Regions from separate parts of the Azospira sp. genome, predicted to be linked through region 2. Evidence: predicted binding sites of a transcription regulator. Region 2 holds the regulator's gene; each other region holds the start of a gene.
The links. Region 2 encodes FNR, which switches genes on or off when oxygen is low (the NO sensors DNR and NnrR bind a similar motif). Its sites were predicted from a motif close to TTGANCTAGNTCAA; they were not measured.
Positions count from the first base shown of each region.

Region 1: ubiU (ubiquinone anaerobic biosynthesis protein UbiU) is a predicted target of FNR. The motif match lies at 2,323-2,336, and genes of this name have one in related genera.
Region 3: OEL49_RS14330 (chaperone NapD) is a predicted target of FNR. The motif match lies at 1,921-1,934, and genes of this name have one in related genera.

Region 1 is NZ_JAOTRW010000005.1:331,412-335,597, forward strand. It holds gene ubiT (ubiquinone anaerobic biosynthesis accessory factor UbiT) at 1-321, opposite strand, end outside; gene OEL49_RS09680 (U32 family peptidase) at 323-1,234, opposite strand; gene ubiU (ubiquinone anaerobic biosynthesis protein UbiU) at 1,252-2,265, opposite strand; gene sigZ (RNA polymerase sigma factor SigZ) at 2,406-2,969, shown strand; gene OEL49_RS09695 (permease) at 3,066-4,121, shown strand; gene OEL49_RS09700 (thioredoxin family protein) at 4,131-4,186, shown strand, end outside.
Region 2 is NZ_JAOTRW010000004.1:135,641-139,826, reverse strand. It holds gene OEL49_RS06520 (NnrS family protein) at 1-268, shown strand, start outside; gene OEL49_RS06515 (SirB2 family protein) at 288-674, shown strand; gene OEL49_RS06510 (hemerythrin domain-containing protein) at 685-1,263, shown strand; gene fnr (fumarate/nitrate reduction transcriptional regulator Fnr) at 1,360-2,106, opposite strand; gene hemN (oxygen-independent coproporphyrinogen III oxidase) at 2,258-3,655, shown strand; gene OEL49_RS06495 (sulfite exporter TauE/SafE family protein) at 3,785-4,186, shown strand, end outside.
Region 3 is NZ_JAOTRW010000009.1:135,055-139,240, forward strand. It holds gene OEL49_RS14325 (putative bifunctional diguanylate cyclase/phosphodiesterase) at 1-1,717, opposite strand, end outside; gene OEL49_RS14330 (chaperone NapD) at 2,019-2,267, shown strand; gene napA (nitrate reductase catalytic subunit NapA) at 2,269-4,186, shown strand, end outside.

The DNA.
Region 1 (4,186 bases), on a different contig from region 2:
GTCCTCCTGGCGGCTGACCAGCTGCAGGTAGGCGGAGAGGTCGGCGCGGAAGGTCAGGTCGGGCTCGCCGGCGGCGCCGAAGACGGGACGGAACCAGCCGTTGGCGTAGGTGAAGCGGGCTTCGCCGCCGGTGTCGTTCACCGCCACCAGGAAGGTCTTGCCCGCCAGGCTCTGCAGGCTGTCTTCCGGCAACAGCTTCAGCTTGGCCGCGGTGTTGAGGCCGGAGACCAGGGCCAGGGCGTGGGGCCACTGGGGCAGGCGGGCACCGATCTTGGCGACGAACTCGGGCAGCTTGAAGGTGGGAATGGTGAAGTGGCTCATGTCAGGCTCCTGCATGCAGTTCGGTGGTGGCCGCCGCTGCCAGATCGATGCCGGCGCGGCCGAACCAGTAGCCGTCGCACAGGCCGTGCTCGGCCCACTGGGGCTGTTCCGCCACCTCTTCGCCGCGGCGGGCGCGCTCGAAGGCGGCGACGATGGCGGCAGTATGCGCCGGTTGGGGGCTGATGCGCACGGCGTCGATGCCCATCTGCGACAGTTCGGGCATCAGGTGCAGCAGGCTGTAGGTCTGGGCCGACATGGTCTGGATGCCGTTGATGACCAGGAAGGGCTGCTTTTCCCGGGTCAGCAGGGTCAGGCCCTCGCTGTGGTCCAGGCACTTGAACTGGCAGTCGTCCTTGTTCAGGTTGTAGTGCCGGGCGGTGAAGCAGCGGGCGGAGAAGGCCAGGGGAATCTTGCCGAAGGCGAAGACCTCCGTCTCCATGCCTGCCGGACGCGCCTGGTGCAGGGTCTGCACCAGTTCCCGGGTCGCCTCCAGGGGCGGCACCCAGCGCTTGGCGCCGAGGCCGGCGAAGTAGGCCAGGGCCGATTCGTTGTAGATGTTGAGGTGGGGGCCGCAGACGAAGGGCAGCTGCTTTTCCCGAGCCAGGCTGACGGCGCCCAGGTCGTTGGCCTCGAGGGAGCAGTTGCCCTCCTCCACCAGACGGCGCAGGGCCTTCAGGTCGCTTTCCGATTCCAGCAGGGCCTGGGCCGAGATCACCACCTCCTTGCCCGATTCGGCCAGGTCCCTGGCCAGGCCGATCCAGTCGCTGGTGCGCAGCTGCTGGCGGCGGGAGCACACCACTTCGCCCAGGTAGATGCGGTCCAGGGGCGTCTCCAGCATGGAGGCGTAGAAATTCATCACTTCCTGCTTGGGCCAGAACCACAGCAGGGGGCCGAGGGAGAGTTTCATGGTCATGTTCGTGCTTTCCTCTCTCAGCGCCAGGGCCGGTTGTAGGCGCCCAGGGTGGCCTGGTGGCCCTCGGAAACCTTGGTCAGTTCGGCCTGCCAGGAAGGCTTGACGCTGTAGCGGTCGTTGCCGTCCTTGAGGCTGTCCAGGGCGGCACGCAGGGTGCGGGTGACCTGGGTGACGTAGGCGGGGCTGCGCTGGCGGCCTTCGACCTTGATGGCGCGGACGCCGATCTTGACGATCTCCGGCAGCACCGAGAGGACGTTGAGGGAGGTGGGTTCCTCCAGGGCGTAGTAGGTCTCGCCCTGGACTTCGAAGCGGCCCTTGCACAGGGTCGGGTAGCCGGCGTTTTCCTGGTCGCCGTAGCTGTCGATGAGGATGCCGTTGAGGCGGGCGTCCATGCGGCCCGGATTCTTTTCCCAGCGCACGTACTTGGCCGGGGAACAGGCGCCGACGGTGTTGGGGGATTCGCCGCAGGCGTAGGAAGAAAGCCAGCAGCGGCCCTCGTTCATGACGCAGAGGCTGCCGAAGCCGAACACCTCGATCTCCACCGGGGTGTTCTTGATGACGTGCTCCACCTGGGCCAGGGTCAGCACCCGGGGCAGCACGGCGCGGCGGATGCCGAATTCCTTGTGGCAGAAATTGACCGCCTCGTAATTGGTGGCGGAACCCTGCACGGAGAGGTGCAGGTTGAGGTCCGGGTATTTCTCCCGGGCGTAGGCCAGCAGGCCCACGTCGGCCAGGATCAGGGCGTCCACGCCGAGGCCGGCGGCCACGTCCACCGCCTCCCGCCAGGCCTGCACGCGGCCGGGCTGGGCATAGGTGTTGAGGGCCAGCAGCACTTCCTTGCCGCGGCTCTGGGCGTAATGCAGCCCTTCGGCCATGGTCTTCTCGTCGAAATTGAGGCCGGCGAAGTTGCGGGCGTTGGTGTCGTTCTTGAAGCCCAGGTAGACGGTGTCGGCGCCGTTATCGACGGCGGCTTTGAGCGCCGGCAGGCTGCCGGCGGGGCAGACCAGTTCGGGCAAGGGATTGTTCGACATGGCAAAAATGGAGAATCCGGGGAAGCCGGGAGTATAGCCCCGCCCCCGCGCAACCCCTTGATTTCGGTCAAACAGGGGGCAGGGAGCGCCCGGCGGACTGCAGCCGGGCCGGGGCAAACGTGTAAGCTGATGCGCTCCCCATGCCCCGAATGAATCCCATGAAGTGCGTCGATGCAGCCTGGAAAGCCCATGAGGCGGAACTGATGCGGTTCATCGCCGCCCGCCTGCCCGACCGGGAGGAGGCCCGGGACCTGCTCCAGGAGGTTTTCCTGCGGGCGCTGCGGCAACCCGATGCCCTGTGCGGAGTGGAAAATCCCCGGGCCTGGCTGTTCCAGGTGGCCCGCAACCTGCTGATCGACCGCTTCCGCCTGCAGCGGCAGCAATTGCCCCTGGACGAAGACTGGCCCGCCGCCGAGAGCCCCGAAGTCCCCCCGGTGGACAGGCTGGCCGACTGCCTGCCCCGGGTTCTCGGCGAACTGGCGGAGGCCGACCGGGAGGCCATCCGCCTGTGCGACATCGAAGGCCTGAGCCAGCAGGAGTTCGCCCAGCGCCAGGGACTCTCCCTGGCCGCGGCCAAGTCCCGCGTGCAAAGGGCCCGCCGCCGGCTGCGGGCCCGCCTGGTGCAGGCCTGCCAGGTGCGTTTCGACGGCGAAGGCCAGGTCTGCTGCTTCGTGCCCCGGCCGCCCCTCCTTCCCCGGGATTAGCTGCATCCTTTTTGCCCCTGCTTCGTCTTCTGTGCGAGATGCCCCGTTGCCGGCCACGGCCGGGGCCAACACCGCCTTTCGCGAACAGGAGTGAAGATGAATGTGGAAATGAACACGGCGGCCCCGGCAAGGGGCCTGGGATGGCGCTGGCTATGCGGCACGGCGGCAGCCGCCGGACTTTGGTTCTGGCTCTACGGCAATCTGACGGCCATGGCCGATTTCGTCGTTGCCGCCCTGGGACAGAGCCGTCAGACGGCCCTGGGCGAAGCCCTGCACTTCTTCGTCTATGACACGCCCAAGGTCCTGCTGCTGCTGACCGGCATCGTCTTCCTGATGGGCGTGATCCAGACCTTCTTCGCACCGGAGCGCACCCGCGCCCTGCTCTCCGGCAGGCGCACCGGGGTGGGCAACGTCCTGGCGGCCTGCCTGGGCATCGTCACGCCCTTCTGCTCCTGCTCCGCCGTGCCCTTTTTCATCGGCTTCCTCTCGGCGGGCGTGCCCCTGGGAGTGACCTTTTCGTTCCTCATCGCCGCCCCCATGATCAACGAGGTGGCCCTGGCCCTGCTCTTCGGCATGTTCGGCTGGCAGGTGGCCCTGCTCTACCTGGGACTGGGGCTGCTGGTCGCCATCCTGGCCGGACTGGTGATCGGCCACCTGAAGATGGAGGCCCACCTGGAAGACTGGGTGCGGGCGATCCAGGCGGGCGCCCCCGCCAGCTTTGCCGGCGGCGGCATGAGCTGGGTGCAGCGGGGCCGCACCGGCCTGGACCATGTGCGGGACATCGTCGCCAAGGTGTGGCCCTACGTGGTGGCCGGCATCGCCCTGGGCGCGGGCATCCACGGCTACGTGCCGGAGGACTTCATGGCCTCCTTCATGGGCAAGGACGTGTGGTGGGCGGTGCCGGCGGCAGTCGTGCTCGGCGTGCCCATGTACACCAACGCGGCCGGCATCATCCCGGTGGTGGAGGCCCTCATCGGCAAGGGCGCGGCCCTGGGCACGGTCCTGGCCTTCATGATGAGCGTCATCGCCCTTTCGGCGCCGGAGATGATCATTCTGCGCAAGGCCCTCAAGCCCCGCCTGATCGCCACTTTCGCCGGCGTGGTGGCCCTGGGCATCCTCCTCGTCGGTTACGTCTTCAACGCCGTTCTATAAGGAAGCATGATGAAAGAAGTGAAAGTCCTGGGCACGGGCTGTGCCAAATGCAAGACCCTGGCGGC
Region 2 (4,186 bases):
TGTTTCCATGCTGCTGGGCATGGTCACCCGGGTCACCCTGGGGCATTCGGGCCGGCCCATCAACGCCGGGGATCAGACCACCTGGCCCCTGTTCTGGCTGTTCCAGAGCGTGCCCCTGCTGCGCATCGCCGGCGAGTTCCTGCCCCTGTCCGGCCCCTTCAACCTGCAGTGGCTGGCCAGCCTGGCCTGGCTGCTGGTGTTCGCCCTGTGGGTGCGGCGCCACGGCGCCATGTACCTGCGGCCCCGGCCCGACGGCCAGCCCGGCTGACGGATCGCGGAGCCATCCCATGTACCTGGCCCTCAAGCATCTGCACATCACCTGCGTCGTCCTCTCCGGCCTCGGATTCCTCCTGCGCGGATTCTGGATGCTGCAGGAGTCGCCTCGACTGCAGGGGCGCCTGCCGCGGGTGGCGCCCCATGTGGTGGATACCCTGCTGCTCGGCAGCGCCCTGGCCCTGGCCTTTCTCTCCGGCCAGTATCCCTTCGTCCAGGGCTGGCTGACGGCCAAGGTGCTGGCCCTGCTGGCCTACATCGGCTGTGGCAGCGTGGCCCTCAAGCGGGGGCGCAGCAAGGCGGTGCGGGGCATCTTTTTCGTCATGGCCCTGTCGTGTTTCGCCTATATCGTTTCCGTTGCCCTGACGCGTCATCCCGCCGGCTTCTTCGCCGGTCTGTGAAAGGAATTGCATGAGCCACAGCCTGTTGGGCGCCGCCGCCCCCAGTTTCGACGAACCCCTGGAAATGCTGGATGCCTGTCACGGTCGCATCCAGGCCCAGATCGAGACCCTGCGTCGCCTGGTGCAGCACCTGCCCCGGCACGGTGCCGACCAGGCTGCCCGGGAGGCGGCCCAGGGCGTGCTGCGCTATTTCTCCGTGGCCGCTCCCCATCACCATGCGGACGAGGAGGATGACCTCTTTCCCGCCCTGCGGGCGAGCCAGGCGGTGGCCCGGGAAGCGGCGGTGGCGGCTCAGGTGGAGGCCCTCATCGAGCGCATCCTGGCCGATCACCGGCGCATGGACCGGGCCCGGGACGAGGTGCTGGCCCGCCTGCAGGCCATCGTCGCGGCCCAGCCGGGGGAATGCAGCGAGGCCCTGCCGGCGGCCATGGTGGAAGGGCTGGCCGAGCTTTATCTGGGACACATCGATCTGGAAACCCGGGAGCTGCTGCCCCTGGGGCGGCGCCTGCTGTCCCCCGAGCAGGCGGCCGCCGTCGGCCGCAGCATGGCGGCACGGCGGGGGGCGGTGTTTCCGGAAGGGGAACAGTAGGACTGCCGGCACTCCTGGACTAAGCCCGGGCAATAATCCGGGCAATAAAAAAAGCGGCTCCGCGGAGCCGCTTTTTTGTTTGACGCTTGCCCGGGATCAGGCCGACTGGTGGGTCATCAGCTTTTTCAGGCCCGGGATGTCCAGGATGCGGATGTGCTTTTGCTGCACGGCGATCAGACCTTCTTCCTGGAAGCGGGAGAAGGCGCGGGAAACGGTTTCCAGCTTGAGGCCCAGGTAGCTGCCGATTTCTTCCCGGGTCATGCGCAGGTAGAACTCGGCGTGGGAATAGCCGCGGGCGGTGAAGCGCTGGGAGAGATTGAGGAGGAAGGCGGCCAGCCGTTCTTCCGCCCGCATGGTGCCGAGCAGCATCATGACCCCGTGGTCGCGCACGATCTCCCGGCTCATCACCTTGTGGAAGTGGTGCTGCAGGGCCACGATCTCCCGGGACAGGCCTTCCAGGCGGGGGAAGGGGATGATGCAGACTTCGCTGTCTTCCAGGGCCACCGCGTTACAGGAATGGTGTTCGGTGCTGATGCCGTCCAGGCCCAGCAGCTCGCCGGCCATCTGGAAGCCGGTGACCTGGTCGCGGCCGTCTTCCAGCAGCACGTCGGTCTTGAAGAAACCGGCGCGGATGGCGTAGATGGATTCGAAGGCCTCCCCGGCCCGGTACAGGTGGTCGCCGCGCTTGATCTTGCGGCGGGTGCTGACCAGTTCGTCCAGCTTGGACATCTCGGTCTCGTTGAGACCGTAGGGAAGACACAGTTCTTGCAGGTTACAGTTCGAGCAGGCGGTCTTGATGACCGACAGGGTAATTTCTTGGGCGCTGGTCTTCTTCAACGGCATGCTGTTCCTCGCTGGGCCAAGGGCGTTCGGATGGTGGTAACCTGCGCCGGAAGGCCCTTTGGAAGCCTTTGATCCAGGTCAACGTGCCCCAGTTCCTGCACCACGATAATAAGCCGCACCTAATGTGTGGTTCTGCAACGACTGTTTTTCAATGACATTTACCGCCAACAACCTGGTTTTCGATCCCCAGATCATCCGCCGCTTCGACGTCAATGGACCGCGCTACACGTCCTATCCGACGGCTGACCGTTTTGTCGAAGCCTTCGATGCCGAGGCCCTGAAGCTGTGGTTGGGCAAACGCAACATCGGCGGTATCAGCCGACCGCTGTCATTATACTTCCACATCCCCTTCTGTAACACCATCTGCTACTACTGCGCCTGTAACAAGATCATCACCAAGGATCACGGCCGCAGCGCCAAGTACATCAAGTACCTGGGCAAGGAGATGGCCCTGCAGGCCGAGTACCTGCTGGACGGGGATCGGGAAGTCTCCCAGCTGCACTGGGGCGGCGGCACGCCCACCTTCCTCTCCCATGAGGAAATGCACCAGCTGATGGACCTCACCCACCGCCATTTCAAGCTGGTGGATGGGGCCGAGATTTCCATCGAAGTGGATCCGCGCAAGGTGGACCGGCCCACCGTGGCCCTGCTCGGCGAGCTGGGCTTCAACCGCATGAGCCTGGGCGTCCAGGATTTCGACGAGCGGGTGCAGCAGGCCATCAATCGCATCCAGACCGAGGAAGAAACCTTCACGGTGATGGACCAGGCGCGCAAGAGCGGCTTCAAGTCCATCAGCGTGGACCTCATCTACGGCCTGCCCCACCAGACGGTGATGGGCTTCAACCGCACCCTGGAGCGGGTCCTGGCCATGGACCCGGAGCGTCTCTCCATCTACAACTATGCCCACCTGCCGGGCCTCTTCAAGCCCCAGCGGCGCATCAACGAGAGCGACCTGCCCAACGCCGACACGCGCCTGCAGCTGCTCTCCCTGGCCATCAAGAAGCTGACCGATGCCGGCTACGTCTTCATCGGCATGGACCACTTCGCCAAGCCGGACGACGAGCTGGCCGTGGCCCAGCGCCAGGGCCGGCTGCACCGCAATTTCCAGGGCTACTCCACCCATGCGGACTGCGACATGCTGTCCTTCGGCATTTCCTCCATCGCCAAGGTGGGGCCCACCTACAGCCAGAACTACCGCACCCTGGACGAGTACTACGACCGCCTGGACGCCGGCGTGCTGCCGGTGCTGCGGGGCATCGAGCTGACCGCCGACGACCTGCTGCGCCGTTCCATCATCCAGGCCCTGATGTGCCATTTCGAAATCTCCACCGAGTCCATCGAAATCGCCCACCTGATCGACTTCAAGAAGTACTTCGCCGCCGAACTGGAGGACCTGAAGGAACTGGAGCGGGGCGGGCTGGTGAAGGTGGACGACAAATGGATCACCGTGCTGCCCCCGGGACGTCTCCTGGTGCGGGCCATCTCCATGGTGTTCGACAAATATCTGCGCGCCGATCGGCAGCGCACCCGTTACAGCAAGGTCATCTGACCGGGCTACGGGATACCGCGTTTAACTTGAGGCAAGCCTCAGGGGGGAAAAGCCGGGCGCTGGGGGAAACCCCAGTGCCCGGTATAATTTTGGCCATGGCCTTTTTCACTTTCCGCACGGCGCTCCCACGTGGCTGACTCCTTCCTGCCCACCCTGCTTTCCGTCCTCCTCGTCGGCTTTCTCGGCGGCACCCACTGCATCGGCATGTGCGGCGGCATCGTCGGCGCCCTCTCTCTGGGGCAGGCCGGAGGCAGCCGCTGGTCCCTGCATCTGGCCTACAACCTGGGGCGTATCGCCAGCTATGGCCTGGCCGGCCTCCTGGCGGGGGCCGTCGGCGCGGCCGGCGCCCACCTGGGAGAGCAATGGTCCCTGCGCCTGGTGCTCTACGTGCTGGCCAACCTGATGCTGGTGGCCCTGGGCCTTTATCTGCTTGGCGCCACCCAGGCCCTGGCGTGGACCGAGCGGGCAGGCCAGGGCCTGTGGCGCCGTCTGCAGCCCTTTTCCAAACGTTTTCTGCCCGCCCGCAGCCCG
Region 3 (4,186 bases), on a different contig from region 2:
GATTGACCGCCACCACCAGGGGCGGCAGGCCGGCCCGCTGCCAGGCGGCGGCCTGATGGCAGGCCATGCGGATCACCCATTCGCCGATGGGCACGATCAGGCCCGTGTCCTCGGCGATGCCGATGAAGCGGCCCGGGGCCAGCAGGCCCAGTTCCGGATGCTGCCAGCGGATCAGGGCCTCGGCACCGATCACTTCCTGGGTGCGCAAATCGATCTGGGGCTGGTAGTGCAGCACGAACTCGTTGCGCGCCAGGGCCAGGCGCAGGTCGTTACTCAGGCGCAGGCGCTCGCCCACGTCCTTGTCCATTTCCCGGTCGAAAAAGCGGTAGCCGTTGCGGCCGGCGCCCTTGGCCCGGTACATGGCCGTATCCGCCTTTTTCAGCAGGGTGTCGAAATCGCCGCCGTCGTCGGGGAAAAGGGAAACGCCGATGGAAACGGAGGTGGACAGGTCGTGGCCCTGGATTTCGAAGGGCGCCTGCATCTGCTCCACGATGCGGCTCACCAGGCTCTCCGCCAGCCGGGACTGCTCCAGGTCTTCCAGCAGGATGAGGAACTCGTCGCCACCCTGGCGGCTGACCGTGCTGCCGGCCGGCACCAGGGACTGCAGGCGCTGGCCGATGGCCTGCAGCAGCAGGTCGCCCAGGGTGTGGCCGAGGGAGTCGTTCACCGTCTTGAAATTGTCCAGATCGATATAGACCAGGCCCACCCGGGAGGACTGGTCCCGGGCCCGCTCCACCGCCCGCTCGAAACGTTCCCGCACCAGGATGCGGTTGGGCAGTTCGGTCAGGGGGTCGTGGTAGGCGAGGAACTGGATGCGCGCCTCCGCCGCCTGGCGCTCGGCCATCTCCAGGCTCAGGCGCAGGTAGGGATCGCGCACGCTGGAGACGAACACTGCCTTGTAGATCCAGAAATAGGCGATGACCTTGTAGGTGTGGCCGAGCAGCTGGAACACGTCATTGACGTTGGAGTACAGGGTGAAGCACAGCTCCGAGAGGATGGTGATGAGCACCGCGGTAAACAGGTTGGCGGCGTCGAAGGCGGGCTTGCCCTGGGTCTTCGGATAGAGGATCACCGCAGTGGCGCCGAGGATGGCGATGAGGCCGTATTCGGCGGCGATCTTGAGACCGGTGAGGCCCACCCCGGGCACGAACATGGTGGGCCAGAAATCCGGCAGGTAAAGCTCCGAGACGAACACCGCGGCGGTCACCAGCAGGGCCCACAGCATCAGCCGGTAGCGGTCCCGGGGGCGGGCCAGGGGCTGCCAGGGGCGCAGGGCGATGGTGAGCAGGGTCAGGGCCGCCACGTAGCGGGCCGCCAGCCAGAAGGTGATGGCCTTCTGGGGCGAGGAGGGCGTGACGAAGTCGGGCATGCCCCGGTAGGAGAGGGTATGGCCGAAATCCAGCAGGGCCACGGCGAGGAAGCCGCAGGCCAGGATCATCAGGTTGCCCGCCCGCTCCCGGCTGTAGGCATGCCAGGAGACGGCGAAGACCAGCACGGAGACGACGAAGGAGAAGCTCTCCATCACCGTGTGCAGGGTCAGGGGGAAGATGGTGTCGCTCTGTTTGAGGCCGCCCAGGGGCGGCAGCAGCCAGACCACGACGAAAAGCAGGGAAAGGACGATCACCAGGCCCCAAGGAATGGGGCTGTAGCGGGTCAGGGGAGCGGCCTCCGGGGGGGCGGCTGCGGGCGTCGAGAGAATGGGCAGGGGCCGGGACATGGGTGGGTGGGAAAACAAGCCTTCTGGGGAATCGGGGCTGTTACTCGAACCGCCGGCCTGCCGGCATGGGGCGGGCCTTGTTGTGGGTCATTCTCATTAACCCCGATGCGGCGGAAAACCGCACCAGGCAAAGCCCGATCAGGCTAACCGAAGCCCGGTGACTTTTCAAATCACCTACATCCTGCGGGGGCTTTTTTTCGCTTTTGATTCACATCATAAACCTGGGTTTCCGTAGGGGCATAGAGTGGTCGAACCTTGAGCCGGCCCTTCGAGCCGTGCCTGCCGATTGGGGGAATCATCCGTGAATATTTCCAGCATTCTGGTCAACGCCGGGCCGCAGCAGATCGCGGCCGTCGAGGCGGGTCTGGCGACCTTGGCGGGCGTGGAGGTCCACGCCGTCTCCGAAGAGGGCCGCATGATCGTCACCATCGAGAGCGACGGCGACCGGGAAACCACCCAAACCTACGAGGCGATACAGCAGCTGCCGGGCGTCATGTCCCTGGCCATGGTGTATCACCACTTCGAACCTGATCCCGAGAAGGAGTCCTGAGATGAACCTGACCCGTCGCGACTTTATCAAGAGCAGCGCCGTCGCCGCCGCCGCCAACGCCGCCGGCATGGCGGTGCCCGGCGTATCCGAAGCCCTGGCGCAGCAGCCGAAGAATGACGGCATCCGCTGGGACAAGGGCGTCTGCCGCTTCTGCGGCACCGGCTGCGGTGTCCTGGTGGGCACCAAGGACGGCCGCGTGGTGGCCACCCAGGGCGATCCGGAAGCGCCGGTGAACCGGGGCCTCAACTGCATCAAGGGTTACTTCCTCTCCAAGATCATGTACGGCAAGGACCGCCTGACCCAGCCCCTGCTGCGCATGAAGAACGGCCAGTACGACAAGAACGGCGACTTCACCCCCATTTCCTGGGACCAGGCCTACGACATCATGGCCGAGAAGTGCAAGGCCGCCCTCAAGGCCGGCGGCCCGCGCAACATCGCCATGTTCGGCTCCGGCCAGTGGACCATCTGGGAAGGCTACGCCGCCGCCAAGCTGTGGAAGGCCGGGTTCCGCTCCAACAACCTGGACCCCAACGCCCGCCACTGCATGGCTTCCGCCGTGGCCGGCTTCATGCGCACCTTCGGCATCGACGAGCCCATGGGCTGCTATGACGATGCGGAGCACGCCGACGTGTTCGCCCTGTGGGGCTCCAACATGGCGGAGATGCACCCCATCCTCTGGTCCCGCATCACCGACCGCCGCCTCAACGCCAAGCACGTCAAGATCCACGTGCTGTCCACCTTCACCCACCGCTCCTGCGAGCTGGCCGACAACGAGCTGATCTTCAAGCCCCAGTCCGACCTGGCCATCCTCAACTACATCGCCAACTACATCATCCAGAACGGCGCGGTGAACCAGGACTTCGTCAAGAACCACGTCAAGTTCAAGAAGGGCGTCACCGACATCGGCTACGGCCTGCGTCCCAACCACCCCCTGGAACAGGCCGCCGGCAACAACGGCTACCCGGGCCCGGACGGCAAGCCCAAGGGCGACCCCAACAAGGCCACCGACATCTCCTTCGACGAGTTCAAGGCCTTCGTCGCCGAATACACGCTGGACAAGACCCACGAGATTTCCGGCGTGCCGAAGGAGAACCTGGAAGCCCTGGCCAAGGCCTATGCCGATCCCAAGGTGAAGGTCGTCTCCTACTGGACCATGGGCTTCAACCAGCACACCCGGGGCACCTGGGTGAACAACATGATCTACAACGTGCACCTGCTGGTGGGCAAGATCTCCGAACCGGGCAACGGCCCCTTCTCCCTCACCGGCCAGCCTTCCGCCTGCGGCACGGCCCGGGAAGTGGGCACCTTCGCCCATCGCCTGCCCGCCGACATGGTGGTGGTCAATCCCAAGCACCGGGAAATCACCGAGAAGCTGTGGAAGCTGCCCGCCGGCACCATCCCCGACTGGGTGGGTCTGCACGCCGTGGCCCAGAGCCGCGCCCTGAAGGACGGCAAGGTGGCCTTCTTCTGGTCCACCACCACCAACAACATGCAGGCCGGCCCCAACATCAACGGCGAGGTCTACCCGGGCTGGCGCAATCCGGCCGCCTTCGTGGTGCACTCCGACGTCTATCCCACCGTCTCCGCCCTGGCTGCCGACCTGATCCTGCCCTCCGCCATGTGGATGGAGAAGGAAGGCGCCTACGGCAACGCCGAGCGCCGCACCCAGTTCTGGCGCCAGCAGGTCAAGCCCCAGGGCCAGGCCCGCTCCGACGTGCTGCAGTACGTGGAATTCTCCAAGCGCTTCAAGATGGAGGAAGTGTGGCCCGCCGAGCTGCTGGACAAGGCGCCCGAGTACAAGGGAAAAACCCTCTATGACGTGCTCTACGCCAACGGCGAAGTGAACAAGTACCCCGTCTCCGACCAGCTGAAGGGCTTCGAGAACGAGGAAGGCAAGGTCCTCGGCTTCTACCTGCAGA